2 regions of the Streptomyces sp. NPDC006624 genome follow, and region 1 is predicted to be linked to the other one. Evidence: riboswitches for the same ligand, from Rfam matches in the RefSeq annotation. Region 1 holds a riboswitch; the other holds the start of a gene.
What was found. A riboswitch is a leader RNA that binds a small molecule or an ion and turns the genes downstream of it on or off. The one in region 1 is predicted to bind S-adenosylmethionine.
Positions count from the first base shown of each region.

Region 2: another riboswitch for S-adenosylmethionine. It lies ahead of ABZY20_RS01590 (aminotransferase class V-fold PLP-dependent enzyme); the one in region 1 lies ahead of thrC (threonine synthase).

Region 1 covers NZ_JBEXOM010000006.1:296,700-305,719, forward strand. The annotation lists gene ABZY20_RS14300 (ubiquitin-like small modifier protein 1) at 306-581, opposite strand; gene thrC (threonine synthase) at 710-1,996, opposite strand; SAM riboswitch class I at 2,015-2,171, opposite strand; gene ABZY20_RS14310 (glucosyl-3-phosphoglycerate synthase) at 2,327-3,271, shown strand; gene ABZY20_RS14315 (trehalose-6-phosphate synthase) at 3,345-4,733, shown strand; gene otsB (trehalose-phosphatase) at 4,741-5,574, shown strand; gene ABZY20_RS14325 (DUF3263 domain-containing protein) at 5,723-5,968, opposite strand; gene ABZY20_RS14330 (extracellular solute-binding protein) at 6,004-7,257, opposite strand; gene ABZY20_RS14335 (ROK family protein) at 7,391-8,332, shown strand; gene nagA (N-acetylglucosamine-6-phosphate deacetylase) at 8,332-9,020, shown strand, end outside.
Region 2 covers NZ_JBEXOM010000001.1:349,407-358,426, reverse strand. The annotation lists gene ABZY20_RS01615 (small secreted hydrophilic protein) at 1-225, shown strand, start outside; gene ABZY20_RS01610 (ATP-binding protein) at 149-1,666, shown strand; gene ABZY20_RS01605 (response regulator transcription factor) at 1,663-2,328, shown strand; gene ABZY20_RS01600 (SLC13 family permease) at 2,386-3,801, shown strand; gene ABZY20_RS01595 (glycerate kinase) at 3,818-5,026, shown strand; gene ABZY20_RS01590 (aminotransferase class V-fold PLP-dependent enzyme) at 4,981-6,348, opposite strand; SAM riboswitch class IV at 6,476-6,592, opposite strand; gene trpD (anthranilate phosphoribosyltransferase) at 6,672-7,736, opposite strand; gene ABZY20_RS01580 (cytochrome bc complex cytochrome b subunit) at 7,875-9,020, opposite strand, start outside.

The sequences.
Region 1 (9,020 bases):
GTCAATCGGACGAGAATTCTGGACGTGAGGGGTCCGGAATGTGGGGAGAATTCGCCTGAATTCGGGTCAAGTCGGGCCACACAAAGGGAACAAAAGCCGCGAAAGACGCGCACACTTTGGCTACATCTTGTCGGGCAGGCGGCAGGAATTCAGGGTTCCGATCAATGGATCAGGACCGTGTTCCCCAACTCTACCGCGCTCAATCACGCAGAATTGCCCCCTCCGCTTCTCTCACGGAGGGGGCAATTCGATGCACTCTCGGTGACCGGAGTTACTGAAGGTAACAATCAGCCCGGCCGGCCGGTTCAGCCGCCGGCGACGGCCGGGATGATCGACACTCCGGCGCCGTCCGGCGTGGCCGTCTCCAGCCCCTGCTCGAAGCGCACGTCGTCGTCGTTCACGTAGACGTTGACGAACCGGCGCAGCTTCCCCTGGTCGTCCAGCACCCGGGCGGCGATCCCGGTGTGGTTCTTCTCCAGGTCGGCGATGACCTCGCCCAGGGTCGCCCCGTCGGCGGCGACCTCGGCCTGCCCGCCGGTGTAGGTGCGCAGGATGGTGGGGATGCGAACGGTGACGCTCATCGGACATGTCCTCCGGTTCTTCTTGAGCAACGGCTGGGGCGCGCCCTCAGGGGCGCGGGGGCTGTGTCGACATGCGGCTCCGGCGCGTGGGCGCGACCAGCCCCGACCGGCCCGCAGCGAACAACGAATCAGACGAGTCCGGCGTCCCGGAACGACTCCAGGCTGGGCCGAATGGTCGCGGTGAGACCGGTCCCGGCCACCGCGTCCAGCGTCTTCAGACCGTCCCCGGTGTTCAGCACCACGGTCGTCTTCGACGGATCCAGCACTCCGTCGTCGATGAGCTTCCTCGTCACGCCCACCGTCACGCCACCGGCGGTCTCCGCGAAGATCCCCTCGGTCCGGGCGAGGACCTTGATCGCGTCGACGACCTGCTCGTCCGTCACGTCCTCCACCGCACCGCCCGTGCGCCGCGCGATGTCGAGCACGTACGGCCCGTCCGCCGGGTTGCCGATCGCCAGGGACTTGGCGATGGTGTCCGGCTTCTGGGGGCGCACGACGTCGTGACCGGCCTTGAACGCCGTGGACACCGGCGAGCAGCCCTCGGCCTGCGCGCCGAAGATCTTGTACGGCTTGTCCTCGACCAGGCCGAGCTTGATCAGCTCCTGCAGGCCCTTGTCGATCTTCGTGAGCTGGGAGCCGGAGGCGATCGGCACCACGAGCTGGTCGGGCAGCCGCCAGCCGAGCTGCTCGCAGATCTCGTACGCCAGCGTCTTGGAGCCCTCCGCGTAGTACGGCCGCAGGTTGACGTTGACGAAGCCCCAGCCCTCGCCGGCCGGGTCGCCGATCAGCTCGGAGCAGAAGCGGTTCACGTCGTCGTAGTTGCCCTCGATGCCGACGAGCTCGCCGCCGTAGACCGCGGCCATGACGACCTTGCCCTGCTCCAGGTCGTGCGGGATGAACACGCACGAGCGGAAACCGGCCCGGGCCGCCGCGGCGCCCACCGCGCCGGCGAGGTTGCCGGTGGAGGAGCAGGAGAGGGTGGTGAAGCCGAAGGCGCGCGCCGCCTCCAGGGCCTGTGCGACGACGCGGTCCTTGAAGGAGTGCGTCGGGTTGCCGGAGTCGTCCTTGACGAAGAGCTTCCCGGCGTCGACGCCCAGCTCGCGCGCGAGGTTGTCGGCCTGGACGAGCTTGGTCCAGCCCGGGTTGATGTTCGGCTTGTCCGCCACGTCGGCCGGGACCGGCAGCAGCGGGGCGTAGCGCCAGATGTTCGCGGGGCCCGCCTCGATCTTCTTCCGCAGCTCCTCGGCGTCGTAGGCCGAGAAGTCGTAGGCGATCTCCAGCGGGCCGAAACACTCCTCGCAGGCGAAGACCGGGCCGAGGGGCACGCGGTGACCGCACTCGCGGCAGCTCAGGGCGGCGGCCGGGCCGAGGTCTACGGTGGAGTTCGTGGTGCTTGCAACAGTCTGCACAGCCATGTGAGGCGAGGCCCTTTCTCCTCATCTTCCTCACGACGCATCTCGCCGTGAGACGGATTTGGCACCTTCCCTAGCCGGGAGCCTCGCGGAGGTGGTCGCCAGTGACCTACGAGAACCGGCTGGAGGGTTGCCGGGGCTTCATCGGGCCGTATCCCTCTGCCCCTCTGGATGAGCTGTATGTGGTTGTTAACAACGGTTGACGCCTGACATGCGATGGTCATCCGCGTTGTTCAAGACTGTAACCGACGACCAGGACAGTTGAGATAGTCGTCCGAACCGCGAGATGGCTCACAGTCCGTCCCGCCGAGAGAACGCTAAGGAGCCGCCACGGTGCTGGAAGAAGTCGAGCGCTGGCTGGGCACCCGTTCCTGGTCCGCGACCGAGCGCCCGCTCCACCGGATCCTGGCCGCCAAGCAGCGCACCGGCCAGACGGTCAGCGTGGTGCTGCCCGCGCTCAACGAGGAGGAGACGGTCGGCGACATCGCCGCCGTGATCCGCCACGACCTGATGCTGCAGGTCCCGCTGGTCGACGAGCTGGTCGTCGTGGACTCGGGATCGACCGACCGCACCTCCGAGGTGGCCGCCGCGGCGGGCGCGACGGTGGTGCACCGGGACGCGATACTCCCGCGCCTGCCGGCCGTGCCCGGCAAGGGCGAGGTGCTGTGGCGCTCGCTGCTCGCCACACGCGGGGACATCGTCTGCTTCGTCGACGCCGACCTGCGGGACTTCTCGTCCGACTTCGTCTCCGGGATCGTGGGCCCGCTGCTCACCGAGCCGGACGTGGCCCTGGTGAAGGGCATGTACGACCGCCCGCTCGGGGGCGCCGCCGGGCAGGGCGGCCGGGTCACCGAGCTGATGGCGCGCCCGCTGCTCAACATGCACTGGCCGCGGCTGGCCGGCTTCGTGCAGCCGCTCGGCGGCGAGTACGCGGCCCGCCGCTCGCTGCTGGAGCAGCTCCCGTTCCCCGTCGGGTACGGCGTCGAGCTGGGGATGCTGGTGGACGCCCTGCACCTGGTGGGCCTTGACGCCCTCGCCCAGGTGGACATCGGGGTGCGCAAGCACCGGCACCAGGACGGGCAGGCGCTGGGCCGGATGGCCGCCGAGATCTACCGCACGGCGCAGCTGCGGCTGGCCCGCGGGCATCTGATCCGGCCGTCCCTGACGCAGTTCGAGCGGGGCGGCGACGGCTTCGAACCGCGGACGTACTCGGTCGACACCGAGGAGCGTCCGCCGATGGTGGAGATCGCCGAGTACCAGGAGCGGCGGGCGGCGTGACCCGGGTGGTTTTCGGCCGGATGCCGCAGGTCCGTACGTTTGAGCGTTTACAGGCCGGGCTAGGTTGAGGGCTATGGCTTCGACGTACGGTGCTGCACGGGTGCTGGTGGCCTCCAACCGGGGTCCGGTCTCCTACACGGTCGGTGAGGACGGTTCGCTGGACGCCAAGCGGGGCGGCGGCGGGCTGGTCTCGGGGCTGTCCGCGATCGGCTCGGACGCGGACGCGCTGTGGGTCTGCTCGGCGCTGTCCGAGGGCGACCGGGAGGCGGTGAGGCGGGGCGTCGGCGAGGACGGCGTGCGGATGCTGGACATCCCGGCCGACGTGCACGCCGACGCCTACAACGGCATCGCGAACTCGGTGCTGTGGTTCGTCCACCACATGCTGTACCAGACGCCCCTGGAGCCGGTCTTCGACGCGGAGTTCCGGCGCCAGTGGGCGTCCTACGAGCGGTACAACCGGGCGTTCGCCGAGGCGCTGGCCGAGGAGGCGGCGCAGGGCGCGGCGGTCGTGGTGCAGGACTACCACCTGACGCTGGTGCCGGGCATGCTCCGCGAGCTGCGCCCTGACCTGCACATCGGTCATTTCTCGCACACGCCCTGGGCGCCGCCCGAGTACTTCCGGATGCTGCCGGACGACGTGGCCGGGCAGGTGCTGCGCGGCATGCTCGGCGCGGACCGGCTGGGCTTCCTCACGCAGCGCTGGGCGGACGCGTTCACGGAGTGCGCCGAGCGGTTCGCGGGCGGGCTGGGCGGCACGCGGATCGGCGTGCACGGGCTGGGCGCCGACGCGGACTTCCTGCGCCGGCGGGCGCACGAGAGCGACGTCGAGGAGCGGATGGCCGCGCTCCGGGAGGAGATCGGCGAGGGCCGGCGCACCATCGTCCGGGTCGACCGCACGGAGCTGTCGAAGAACATCGTGCGCGGACTGCTGGCCTACCGGCGGCTGCTGGAGACCCACGCCGAGTGGCGCGAGCACGTGGTGCACGTCGCCTTCGCCTACCCCTCGCGGCAGGACCTCGCGGTGTACCGGGACTACACCGCGGAGGTGCAGCGGCTCGCGGACGAGATCAACGCCGAGTACGGCACGCCGGGCTGGACGCCGGTCGTGCTGCACGTCAAGGACGACTTCGCCCGCTCGCTGGCCGCCTACCGGCTGGCCGACGTGGCGCTCGTCAACCCCATCCGCGACGGCATGAACCTGGTCGCCAAGGAGGTCCCGGTGGTCTCCGACGCGGGCTGCGCGCTGGTGCTGTCGCGGGAGGCCGGGGCGCACGAGGAGCTCGGCGAGGACGCGATCACGGTCAACCCGTACGACATCACGGGCACGGCGGCGGCCCTGCACGAGGCCCTGTCGATGCGCCCGGAGGAGCGCGCCGACCGCGGCAAGCGCCTGGCGGCCGCGGCGACGGCCCTGCCGCCGGCCCGGTGGTTCCTGGACCAGCTCGACGCGCTGAGGGGCTGAGCGGCGGATGAGCGACGCAGTGCAGCCGCTGCCCGTACCCGTGACGCAGGCCGGGCGGGACGGTCTCGCCGCGCTTCTCGCCCGGCCCGGCGAGGCCCTCGTCGCGCTGGACTTCGACGGGACGCTCGCGCCGATCGTGGCCGATCCGGAGCAGGCCCGGGCCCATCCGGAGGCGCTGGGCGCGCTGTCCGCGCTCGCGCCGAAGGTCGCCGCCGTCGCGGTGGTCACCGGACGGCCCGCCGAGGTCGCCGTGCGCAACGGCGGGTTCGCGGACGTCCCGGGCCTGGAGCACCTGGTCGTCCTCGGGCACTACGGCGCCGAGCGCTGGGACGCCCGCAGCGGCAAGGTCAGCGCGCCCGACCCGCACCCGGGCGTCGGGGCCGTGCGCGCCGAGCTGCCCGCGCTGCTGGAGGGGACCGGCACCTGGGTGGAGGACAAGGGCCGGGCGGTGGCCGTGCACACCCGCCGGGCCCCCGACCCGCAGGCCGCCTTCGACGCCCTGCGCGAGCCGCTCACCGCCCTGGCGGCCCGGCACGGCCTGATCGTCGAGCCCGGCCGCATGGTCCTCGAACTGCGCCCGCCCGGCGTGGACAAGGGCGTCGCCCTGACCGGCTTCGCCCGCGAGATCGGCGCCGGCTCGGTCCTCTACGGCGGCGACGACCTGGGCGACCTGCCCGCCTTCTCCGCCGTCGACGAGCTGCGCGCGCACGGCACCCCGGGCCTGCTGCTGTGCAGCGGCAGCGACGAGGTGAGCGAGCTGAGGCGGCGGGCGGACGTGGTGGTGGACGGCCCGGAGGGCGTGGTGCGGTTCCTGCGGGACCTGGCGGACCGGCTGGGCTAGCGGTTCCGGGGCCGGGTCTCCGGGGGTTCCGGGAACGGCGGGCGCAGACACCCAGGGGCGCGGGACGAGGTCGGCATGCGGCTTCGCCGCGGGGCGCGGGCGACCACGACGCACCCGCGCCCACGCCCCCGGGCACCCCCGGCGGCGCTCAGCGTTCCGCCCGGCGCCGCTCCCGTATCCGCCGCAGGCGGTTCACCGTCACCGGGTCGTGGGCCAGGGCCCGGGCGTCGTCCAGCAGGGCGTTCAGCAGCTGGTAGTAGCGCACGGGGGCCAGGCCCAGCTCCTCGCGTATCGCCCGTTCCTTCGCGCCCGGCCCGGGGAAGCCGCGGCGCTCGAGCGCCAGGATGTCCCGCTCCCGCCGCCCGAGGCCTTCCCCGCCGCCCTGCTCGTCCATGTCCGGCACCGTAACGCCTGGCACCGACAGCGCGGCTACTCGGCGCTCTCCGCCCGGGCCGCCGCCGTCTGGAGGTGGCCCAGCACGCCCGAGGGGCTGCCGCCGGGGGCGACGGCCTTGCCGATCTGCTGCTTGATCCGGGCACTGACGTCGGCCCAGGAGGTCTTGCCGACCGGGTACAGCTCGGAGGACAGCAGCTCCTCCAGGAACGGCCGCAGGGCGCGGTCCTCCTCGGAGGCGGCCATGGTCTCGGACGCGGAGGTGGTGACCGGCAGCAGGTCGTACCGGCGGGAGAAGGCCAGCGCGTTCTTCTCGCTGTAGACGAAGTCGAGGAAGTCGCCGATCTGGTCGCGGTGGCCGTGCTCGCGGAAGGCCATCATCCAGTCGGCGACACCGAGCGTGGAGCGGCTGGCGCCGTCCTTGCCCGGCGTCGGCACCATCCCGAACTTCACGCCCTTCCTGGCGGCCGCCTTCATCAGCGAGGGGTGTCCGTTGAGCATGCCGACCTGCCCGGCGGCGAACGCGGCGAACGCGTCGGCCCGGTTGAGCTCGCCCGGCGCGACCGGCCCGGTCAGGTCCTTGCCGACCAGCTCGTCCTTCAGCCAGGCGAAGGTGCCGACGTTCTCGGGGGAGTCGATGCCGTAGCTGTCGACGCTGTCGGTGTAGCCGCCTCCGCCGCTGAGCATCCACTGCAGGGTCTCGGCCTGCGCCTCCTCCGGGCCGAGGGGCAGCGCGTAGGGGTACTTCACGCCCTCGGCCTTGAGCGCCGCGGCGTTCTCGGCGAGGTCGTCCCAGGTCTCGGGCGGGGTGATGCCGGCCTCGGCGAACAGGGCCTTGTTGTAGAAGAGCACGCGCGTGGAGGAGGCGAACGGCATCCCGTACTGCACGCCCTTGACCTGCCCCGCGGAGGCCAGCTGCCCGACGAAGTCGGCCTGCACGGGTATGGAGAGCAGCTCGTCCGCCTTGTAGAGCAGGCCGCGGTCCGCGTAGTCGGCGTACGCGCCGATCTGCGCCATGTCCGGCGGGTCACCGGCGGCGACCATCTCCTTGACCTTGCGGTCGACGTCGTTCCAGGAGTGGACGCTGACGTCGATCCTCACGTCCGGGTGCTCGGCCTCGTACTCCGCGACGAGCTCGTCCCAGTACTCCCGCGAGCTGTCGGCCGCGCTGTCGCCGTAGTCGGCGGCGACCAGTTTCAGGGTCACGTCGGCGGAGCCGCCCGTGACGCCGCAGCCGCCGAGGACCGCCGTCATGCCCAGTGCGGACACCGCCGCGATCGTTCCTGCCATCCGCCGCCGCTGCACCGCTGCTCTTCCCCACCCTGGCGTCGCCGCCGCCGAAACGTTTCCGATAGTCGGAATAAGGTCTACACCACGTGAGTGGACTAGACCTCTTGTGGGTCCCCGGGTCACACTGTCCCCCGTGAGACATGTCATCGCCCTCGACGTGGGCGGCACCGGGATGAAGGCCGCCCTGGCCGGGCCGCGGGGCGAGGTCCTGCACCGGGCCCGCCGGGCCACCGGCCGCGAGCGGGGCCCGGAGGCCGTGGTCGCGGGCATCCTCGACTTCGCCGCCGAGCTGCGCGCGTACGGCGCCGAGCACTTCGGCACGCCCGCGTCCGCCGCCGGCGTGGCCGTGCCGGGCATCGTCGACGAGGCGGAGGGCGTCGCCGCCTACGCGGCGAACCTCGGCTGGCGCGACGTCCCCCTGCGCGACCTGCTGGCCGGGAGGCTGGGTGTCCCGGTCTCCCTCGGCCACGACGTGCGCACCGGCGGACTCGCCGAGGGCCGTCTGGGCGCGGGCCGGGGCGCGGACCGGTTCCTGTTCGTGGCGCTGGGCACCGGCATCGCGGGCGCCATCGGGGTCGAGGGCCGCGTGGAGGCGGGCGCGCACGGCTTCGCGGGCGAGATCGGCCACGTCGTCGTACGCCCCGGCGGGACGTCGTGCCCGTGCGGGCAGCGCGGCTGCCTGGAGCGCTTCGCCTCGGCGGCGGCCGTGAGCGAGGCCTGGGCGGCGGCCTCCGGCACCCCGGGCGCCGACGCGGCGGACTGCGCGAAAGCGGTGGACGCCGGCGACCCCCGGGCGCTCGCGGTCTGGCAGCAGGCCGTGGACGCCCTGGCCGACGGCCTGGTGACGGCCCTGACCCTGCTGGACCCGCGCGTCCTGATCATCGGCGGCGGGCTGGCGGAGGCAGGCGAGACCCTGTTCACGCCCCTGCGGGAAGCCGTCAGCCGCCGCGTCACCTTCCAGAAACAGCCGCCGATCGTCCCCGCGGCGCTGGGGGACGCGGCCGGATGTCTGGGCGCCGGACTACTGGCCTGGGATCTTCTGTCATCGACCGACCGCATGGAGGTAACGCCCTGATGGGAGCCGACTCAGGGGCGCGGGGAACCGCGCGACCAGCCCCGACGCACCCGCACCCCGCAACGGCAGGACGCCCCACGGTCCTCACCGGCGGGACGGTGGTCTTCCCCACGGAAACCGTCGAAGGCGGCCGATTGACCATCGACGGCCCCCGCATCGGCCGCACAGCCGTGGAGAACGCCCGGTTCGTCGACGTCACCGGCCACTACGTGGTCCCCGGCTTCGTCGACCTGCACAACCACGGCGGCGGCGGCGCCTCCTTCACCTCCGGCTCGGTCGAGGACATCCTCAAGGGCATCCACACCCACCGCCTGCACGGCACGACCACCCTGGTCGCCTCCACCGTCACCGGCGACATGGACTTCCTCGCCCGGCGCGCGGGACTGCTGAGCGAACTCGCCGAGCAGGGCGAGATCGCCGGCATCCACTTCGAGGGCCCGTTCATCTCCCCCTGCCGCAAGGGCGCGCACTCCGAGGAACTGCTGCGCGACCCGGACCCGGCGGAGGTCCGCAAGCTGATCGACGCGGCGCGGGGCCGGGCGAAGATGCTGACGCTGGCCACCGAACGGCCCGGCGGCGTCGACTCCGTACGCCTCCTCGCCGACCACGGTGTGATCGCGGCGATCGGCCACACGGACGCGACGTACGAGCAGACCGTCGAGGCGATCGACGCGGGCGCGACCGTCGC
Region 2 (9,020 bases), on a different contig from region 1:
GTCCCCTCCCAGCGGGTGGAGCTGGACCGCACCCCGCCCACGCCCTCCGCCACGCTCGCGCCCTCCCCGACGCCCACGCCGGGCGGCAGCGCGCCGGGCGACGAGGTCGTCTCGCGGCCCCCGGTGACCGACAGCCCTGCGAGTGACGATGACGACGACGACCGCGGCCGGGACACCTCGGACGACGGGCCCGGCGACGACGACGGCCCCGGCACCGACACCTGAGACCGGCCGCCGGCGCGTCTCCGCCCGGGTCCGCATCCTGCTGTGGCTGCTGCTCGTGATGACGGTGGCGCTCGCCTCGGTCGCCATGACCACCCGCTCGTTCCTGCTGCGCGACGTCGACAACCGGATCAACGGGCTGCTCACCCAGGAGACCGGCGAGTTCGCCAACTTCGAGGAGCGCGGCGGGGATCCGCAGACCGGCCGCCCGTTCACCGACGCGGACCGGCTGCTGACGGTCTTCCTCGAACGGCAGTACCCGGACACGGACCAGGAGCTGATCGGCCTGGTCGGCGGGGCGGGCGGCGCTCCCCGGCAGATCCGCCAGCCGCATCCCCTGCCCGTCGCCCTGCCCCTGCACCGGGACCCCGGCGCGCGGCGCCTCATCTTCGCCTCGCCGGACTCCTCCGGCGTGCTGCGGCGGCCGCAGGGCGAGATCCGCTGGGCCAAGGTCACCGTGGGCCGGCCGGGCCGGGAGCCGGACGCCGCGTTCGTCGTGGCCTTCCACCCGGAGCGGGAGCAGGCCCGGGTGAACACCGTGTTCCGCACGCTGCTCGGCATCTCCGGGGTGGCGCTGCTGCTGACCACCGGCATCGCCTGGGCGGTCGCCGGGCGGATCCTCAGGCCGGTGCGGGTGGTGCGCGCCGCGGCCTCGGACCTCACCGAGCAGGACCTCACCCGCCGGATCCCGGTGCACGGCCACGACGACATAGCGGCGCTCGCCGAGACGTTCAACGGCATGCTCGACCGGCTGGAGCGGGCCTTCGCCGCGCAGCGCGAGTTCGTCGACGACGCCGGGCACGAACTGCGCACGCCCATCACCATCGTGCGCGGCCATCTGGAGGTCATGGGCGACGACCCGGCCGAACGCGAGGAGACGGTCCGGCTGGTCACCGACGAGCTGGACCGGATGAGCCGCATCGTCGAGGACCTGCTGCTGCTCGCCAAGGCGGAACGACCCGACTTCGTCACGCCCGAGCCGGTCCAGGTCGCCGAACTCACCGCCGACGTCTACGTCAAGGCCCGCACCCTCGGCACACGCGACTGGCAGCTCGCGGAAGTCGCCGACCTGGAGGCCGAGCTGGATCCGCAGCGCATCACCCAGGCCATGGTGCAACTCGCGCAGAACGCCGTGCAGCACACCACCACCGGCCAGACCATCCGCATCGGCTCCCGCGCCGAGGGGCCGCACCTGCAGCTCTACGTCGCCGACTCCGGGCCGGGGGTGCAGCCGCAGGACGCCGAGGTCATCTTCGAACGCTTCCGGCGCGGCACCGCCCGCCGCGGCACCCGCGGTTCGGGGGCCGGGCTGGGGCTGTCCATCGTCAAGGCGATCGCCGAGGGGCACCGCGGGCGGGTACGGCTGCACGCCACGCCCGGGGGCGGCGCCACCTTCGCCCTCGTCCTGCACGCACACCGGGCACCGGAAGGGGACCCCACGTGAACCGCATCCTGATCGTCGAGGACGAGGAGCGCATCGCCTCCTTCGTGGAGAAGGGGCTGCGCTCCAACGGCTTCACCACGACCGTCGCCGCCGACGGGGACGCGGGCTTCGCGTACGCCCTGACCGGCGGCTTCGACCTGGTGGTGCTGGACATCGGGCTGCCCGGCCGGGACGGTTTCACCGTCCTGCGCGAGCTGCGGGAGGCGCGGGTGTCGGTGCCGGTGATCGTGCTGACCGCGCGGGACTCCGTCCGGGACACCGTGGCCGGCCTCGAGGGCGGCGCCGACGACTGGATGACCAAGCCGTTCCGTTTCGAGGAGCTGCTGGCCCGGGTGCGGCTGCGGCTGCGCACGGCGGCGCGGGCGCCGGAGGTGACCGTGCTCAGGTCGGGCTCGCTCAGCCTCGACCTGCGCACCCGCCGGGCCCGCTCCGGGGAGCGGACCGTGGACCTGACGGCCCGTGAGTTCGTGCTGCTGGAGCTGTTCCTGCGGCACCCGGGGCAGGTGCTCTCCCGCGAGCAGATCCTCTCCCACGTGTGGGGCTACGACTTCGACCCCGGGTCCAACATCGTGGACGTCTACGTCCGCACGCTGCGCCGGAAGCTCGGAGCGGAGCGGGTGGAGACGGTGCGCGGGATGGGGTACCGGCTGCCCGCCGGGTGAAGTTCCCTTCATGTGCGGCTCATCGGCGGCTCACCCCCGGGGCGGAGCCTCGAAGGCGTGACATGGAACCCACGAGCTCTCGCCGCCCTGTGCGTGGCGCTGTCGCTGTGCGCCCCGCTGGCGGTCCCGCACGTCGTGCCCGGGCTCGGCGGCGACGCCCGGCTGACGCTCGCCGTGTTCGCGCTGGCGACCTGCGCGTGGATCGGGACGCCCATCGACGACACCTACATCGCGCTGGGCGCCGGGCTGGCGCTCACGGTGACCGGGGTGATCAGCAGCGACACCCTGTTCGGGACACTCGGGGACGCCACGGTCTGGCTGCTGATCTGCGCGTTCGTGCTGGCGGCGGCCGTGAGCCGGACCGGGCTCGCGGGGCGGGCGGCGGTGTTCCTGGTCGGCGGGGCGCGGACCGTACGGCAGCTCGTGCACCTGACGACGGCCGCCCTGGTCGTCTCGGCGTTCGCGGTGCCGGCCACCTCGGGCCGGGCCGCGCTCGCGCTGCCGGTGTTCCTGGCCCTCGCCAAGGTCCTCGCCGACCGGAGACGACTGGTCGTGATGCTGGCGCTGCTGTTCCCGACCGTGATCCTTCTGTCGGCGCTGGCGACCCTGATCGGCGCGGGCGCGCATCTGATCACGGTGTCGGTGCTGTGGGAGACGACGGGGCAGCAGATCGGCTTCACCCGGTGGCTGCTGCTGGGGCTGCCGCCGGCCGTGGTGTCCTCGCACCTGGCCGCCGAGCTGGTGCTGCTGACGACGACCCGGCGGGCGGACCGCACCGGCCCGGTGCACATCACCCCCGGGCAGATCCAGGAGCACAGCGAGCAGCCGGTCACCGGCCCCTGGAGCCAGGCCGAGAAGCGCTGCGTCCTGCTGCTGGCCACCGTGGTCCTGCTGTGGTGCAGCGAGCCGCTGCACCGGGTGCCGCCCGCCCTGGTCGCGCTGATCGGCGCCGTCATCGCCTCCTCGCCGGCGCTCGGCACCGTGCGCCTGAAGGACGCGCTGAGGACCGTGCCGTGGTCGCTGCTGCTGTTCATGGCCGCGACGATGGCGATGGGCGTGGCGCTCGCCGACTCGGGAGCGGCGGCGTGGCTGGTCGGCGGGGCGCCGGCGGGCCGCTCCCCGGTGGTGTTCCTGGCGATCGTCATCGCCGTCAGCACGGCGGCCCACCTGGTCCTGCAGTCCCGCTCGGCCCGCTCCTCGGTGCTGGTGCCGCTGGTGGTGGCCGCCGCGGCCGGGGCCGGTGTCAACCCGGTCGCCGCCGCCCTCGCCTCCACCGCCGCCGCGGGCTTCTGCCACACCCTGCCCGCCTCCGCCAAACCGGTCGCGCTCTTCGCGCAGATCCCCGGCACCCCCACCTACACCCCGCGCGACCTGCTGCGGCTGTCGGCCGTCCTGGCGCCGCTGACCGCCGCGCTCGTGCTGTTCTTCGCCGTCGCGGTGTGGCCGCTGCTCGGCGTGTCCGTCACCCGCTGACGTCAAGGAGCCCTCCATGCTGACCCGTGTCCTCGTGGCCCCCGGCGGCTTCAAGGAGTCGCTGTCCGCCGAGTCGGCCGCCGACGCCATCGCGGCGGGCGTGCGCCGCGTGCTGCCCGGCGCCGAGATCGACCTCGCCCCGCTGGTGGACGGCGGCGAGGGCACCGCGGCGGCCCTGGCCGCCGCCACCGGGGGCAGGATCGTCACCGTTCCCGCGACCGGCCCGGTCGGGGAGACCGTCGCCGCGCACTTCGCCCTGCTGGGCGGCGGGGACACCGCGGTGGTGGAGATGGCGGCGGTCGCCGGTCTCGCCCTCGTGCCGCACGGCCTGCGCGACCCGGGCGCCACGACGACGTACGGCGTCGGCGAGCTGATCCGCGCCGCCCTCGACAGGGGCGTACGGCGGATCCTCGTCGGCTGCGGCGACTCGGGCACGTCGGACGGGGGCGCGGGCGCCCTGCAGGCGCTGGGGGCCCGGCTGCTGGACGAGGACGGCCGGGAACTGGCCCGCGGCGGCCGGGAGCTGACCCGGCTGCACCGCGTCGACCCCACCGGCCTCGACCCCCGGCTGCGGGGCACCGAACTGCTGGTCGCCTGCAACCCGTTCAACGTGCTGTGCGGCGAGCGCGGTGTGGCCCGGGTCTTCGGGCCGCAGAAGGGTGCCACGCCCACTCAGGTGGAGGAGCTGTCGGCGGCCCTGGAGCACTGGGCGTCCGTCCTCACCCGCGACGCCGCCGTGCCCGGCACCGATCTCCGCTCGGCCCCCGGCACGGGCGCCTCCGGCGGCCTGGGAGCCGGTCTCGCCGCCCTCGGCGCCCGGCTCCTGCCCCGCTTCGACGTGCTGCTCGGCCACCTCGACCTGGACGCCCGGCTGGCCCGCGCCGACCTGGTCGTCACCGCCGAGGGCGCCCTGGACCACCAGACGCCGCACGGCAAGGTCCCGGCCGAGGTGGCCCGCCGGGCCAAGCTGCACGGCCGTCCGGTCCTGGCCCTGGCCGGCACGCTCGGCGAGGGCGCCCACCAGGTGCCGGGGGTCGACGCCTGCCACGGCATCCTGCCCGCCCCGATGGACCTGGCCGAGGCCCTGCTCCGGGCGCGCGAGCTGCTCACCGACGCCACCGAACGCGCCCTGCGGATGATCGTCCTGGGCACCCGCCTGCCGGTCGCGGCCGCGGCGGCTCAGGCGGAGGTGTCCGGCACGCAGCGCCCGTCCACGGTGCGGTAGGTCCACCGCGCCCCGTTGCCCACCAGCTCCCTGACGGCCCGCACGAACCGCTCCACGTGCTCGTCCGGGGTGCCCGCGCCGAAGCTGACCCGGATGGCGTTGAGCGACTTCTCCCCCGGCGCGGCCTCGGGCGACCCGCACGCGCCCTGCGTCCGCGGGTCGCTGCCGAGCAGCGTGCGCACCAGCGGATGGGCGCAGAACAGCCCGTCGCGCACCCCGATGCCGTACTCGGCGGACAGGGCGGCGGCGAAGTGCGAGCTGTTCCAGCCCTCGACGACGAAGGAGAGCACCCCGACCCGTGGCGCGTCGTCCCCGAACAGCGACAGGAACCGCACCTCGGGCACGTCGGCGAGGCCCTCGCGCACCGTGCGGAGCAGGTGCCGCTCGCGGGCGACGAGGGTGTCGAAACCGGCCTCGGTCAGCGCCTTGCAGGCCGAGGCGACGGCGTAGGCGCCGATGACGTTGGGCGACCCGGCCTCATGGCGGGCCGCGCCGTCGTGCCACGCCACGTCCACTCCCCCGTCCGCGCGCCGGCTGACCGTGCGGCTGGCACCGCCGCCCGCGAGGTACGGCTCGGCCTCCCGCAGCCAGTCGGCCCGCCCGGCCAGCACGCCGGAGCCGAAGGGCGCGTACAGCTTGTGCCCGGAGAAGGCGACCCAGTCGACGTCGAGGTCCTTCACGGACACCGGGTGGTGCGGGGCCAGCTGGGCGGCGTCCAGCACGATCCGCGCGCCGTGCGCGTGCGCGGCGGCCGCGAGTTCCCGTACGGGCCACAGCTCGCCGGTGACGTTCGAGGCGCCGGTGACGCAGACCAGGGCCGGACCGTGCGGCTCCCGCCCGGCGAGGGCCCGCTCCAGGGTCTCGACCGCCTGGCGGGGGCTGCGCGGAGCGTCCAGGCAGGTGACGCGGGCGGAGCGCCAGGGCAGCAGGGAGGCGTGGTGCTCGGTCTCGAAGACGAAGACCTGGCAGTCGGCCGGGAGGGCGGAGGCGAGGAGGTTGAGCGAGTCGGTGGTGGACCTGGTGAACACCACCTGGTCGCCGTCCCGGCAGTCCAGGAAGTCGGCGACGGTCCGGCGGGCGTTCTCGAACAGGTCGGTGGAGAGCTGCGACAGGTACCCGGCGCCGCGGTGGACGCTGCCGTAGTAGGGCGCGTAGGCGGCGACGTCGTCCCAGACCCGCTGGAGCGCCGGAGCGCTGGCCGCGTAGTCGAGTGCGGCGTAGGTGACCTCACCGCCCGTGACGAGCGGCACGGTGACGTCCCGTCCCAGAACGGGCAGCGGGGCACAAACGGACTGGACGGTGGCAGCGGTGGAGACGGACATGGCTGAACTCCCGTGAGACCAGGGGGTGAAGAGAACAAGGGGGTGCGGAGGCGGGGCTCTGCGGCCCTAGCGCATTCGCTTGCTCACGGGAGACTCCTCGACGACCAGGACCCCTGGTTCCGCGAGGGGTCCGCGCTTGCCGTGGACCTTGCTGACCACGGCCTGGTCCTCACCCGGGGCACCCCGCCACGGACGGAGGGTTGCCGGACAGTCGGCCGGGGCCTCATGACTGTCACTCATGACCTGGTACAGGAACGTACGTGAAGTGATCGGCGCCCCGCAACCCGGATCCGGATCGCGGGACGCACCTCACCCGTCGCCCGTCACGCGTTGCTGGCGGCCACCCAGCGCTCCAGCACCCGCTTGGCGGCACCGGAGTCGATCGACTCGGCCGCCTTCGCCATCCCGGCGCCGATCTGCTCGGCGAGCGGTGCCGCGCCCGGCTCCAGCGCGACCAGGGCAGCCGCCGAGTTCAGCAGGACGGCGTCGCGCACCGGGCCGGTCTCGCCGTCCAGCAGCCGCCGGGCGACCTCCGCGTTGTAGGAGGCGTCCGCACCGCGCAGGGCCTCCACCGGGACCAGTTCGAGGCCCACCTCGCGCGGGTCGAAGGCCTCCTCGGTGACCTTGCCGTCGCGGACGGTCCAGACCCGGGAGGTGGCGGTGGTGGTCAGCTCGTCCAGGCCGTCGTCGCCCCGGAAGACCAGGGAGGAGTGGCCGCGCTCGGCGAAGACGCCGGCGACGATCGGCGCCATGCGCGGGTCCGCCACACCGACGGCCTGGGCGCGGACCTTCGCGGGGTTGGTCAGCGGCCCCAGCACGTTGAAGATCGTCCGGATGCCCAACTGGCCGCGCGCCGCGCCCGCGTACCGCATGGACGGGTGGAACTTCGCCGCGAAGCAGAAGGTGATCCCGGCCTCCTCGGCCACCGCGGCCACCCGGTGGGTGGGCAGTTCCAGGTTGACGCCGAGCTTCTCCAGGACGTCCGACGCCCCGGACGCCGAGGACGCCGCGCGGTTGCCGTGCTTGACGACCTTGGCGCCCGTGCCGGCGACGACGATCGCCGACATCGTGGAGATGTTGACCGTCTTCGCGCCGTCACCGCCCGTGCCGACGATGTCGACGGCCGGGCCGGGGACCTCGATCACGTTGGCGTGCGCGTACATCGCCCGGACGAATCCGGCGATCTCCTCGACGGTCTCGCCCTTGGCGCGCAGCGCCACCACGAACCCGGCGATCTGCGCGTCCGTCGCCTCGCCCCGCATGATCAGGTCCATCGCCCAGGCGGTGTCGTCCGCGGTGAGGTCCCGGCCCTCCAGCAGGCCGTTCAACAGCAGGGGCCAGGAGCGGCCCGCCGCGGTGTCGCCTCCAGCGGGGGTCACAGCGCTCATAAGCCGCTCCAGGATCAGGCGTCCCGCACTACGGGACGAGAGTCTCAACGAGGTCCACCCTATCCAGCCGCAGGGCATGGCGAAGGGCCCCGTCCGAACACCGGACGGGGCCCTTCGTGTGGCGTGGCGAAGCAGTGATCAGTGGTGGCCGTGGCCGCTCGTGATCTCCCGGTACTCCTCGACGGTCGGCTTCGGGATCTGGGCACCCTCGCCGTAGTAGGCGTCGCTGAGCTTGGCGCGCAGCTTCTCGGAGCCCTTCAGCTTGCGCTCGACACCGTTCTCGTCGACCGTCGGGCCGAGCTCGACCGGCTCGTACTGCTCGTGCGCCGTGAGCGTGTACATCTGCTCCTGGCTGAGCGGCTCGTGCACCTCGATGAACTCACCGTGCGGCAGGCGCTTGATGATGCCCGACTCGCGGCCGTGCAGCACCTTCTCCTTGTCCCGGCGCTGCAGGCCGAGGCAGATCCGCTTGGTGACGATGAACGCGATGACCGGCCCGAGGAAGAACCCGATCCGGACGAACCAGGTGACCGCGTTGATCGACAGGTGGAAGTGGGTGGCGACGATGTCGTTGCCACCGCCGATCAGCATGATGATGTAGGCGGTGATCCACGCCACACCGATGCCGGTGCGCGTCGGGGCGTTGCGCGGCCGGTCCAGGATGTGGTGCTCGCGCTTGTCCCCCGTGATCCACGACTCGATGAACGGGTACAGGGCGATGATCGCGAGGAAGACGCCGAAGAGCACCAGCGGGATGAACACACCCAGGACGAGCGTGTGACCCCAGAAGTTGATCTCCCAGCCCGGCATGGCCCGGATGAGACCCTCGGCGAAGCCCATGTACCAGTCGGGCTGGGCACCGGTCGACACCTGGTCGGCCCGGTAGGGGCCGAGGTTCCAGATGGGGTTGATCGTGGCGATGCCGGAGAGGGCCGCGATGAAACCGAAGACCAGGAAGAAGAAGCCTCCGGCCTTGGCCATGTAGACCGGCAGCAACGGCATGCCGACGACGTTCTTGTTGGTCCGTCCCGGACCCGCGAACTGCGTGTGCTTGTGGTAGAAGACCAGGATCAGGTGGCCGACCACGAGCCCGAGCATGATGCCCGGCAGCAGCAGGATGTGGATCGAGTAGAACCGGGCGATGAAGTCGGTGCCCGGGAACTCCCCGCCGAACAGGAACATCGAGATGTACGTGCCGACGATCGGCACGGACAGGATCGCGCCCTGCGTGAAGCGGACACCGGTGCCGGAGAGCAGGTCGTCCGGGAGCGAGTAGCCGGTGAA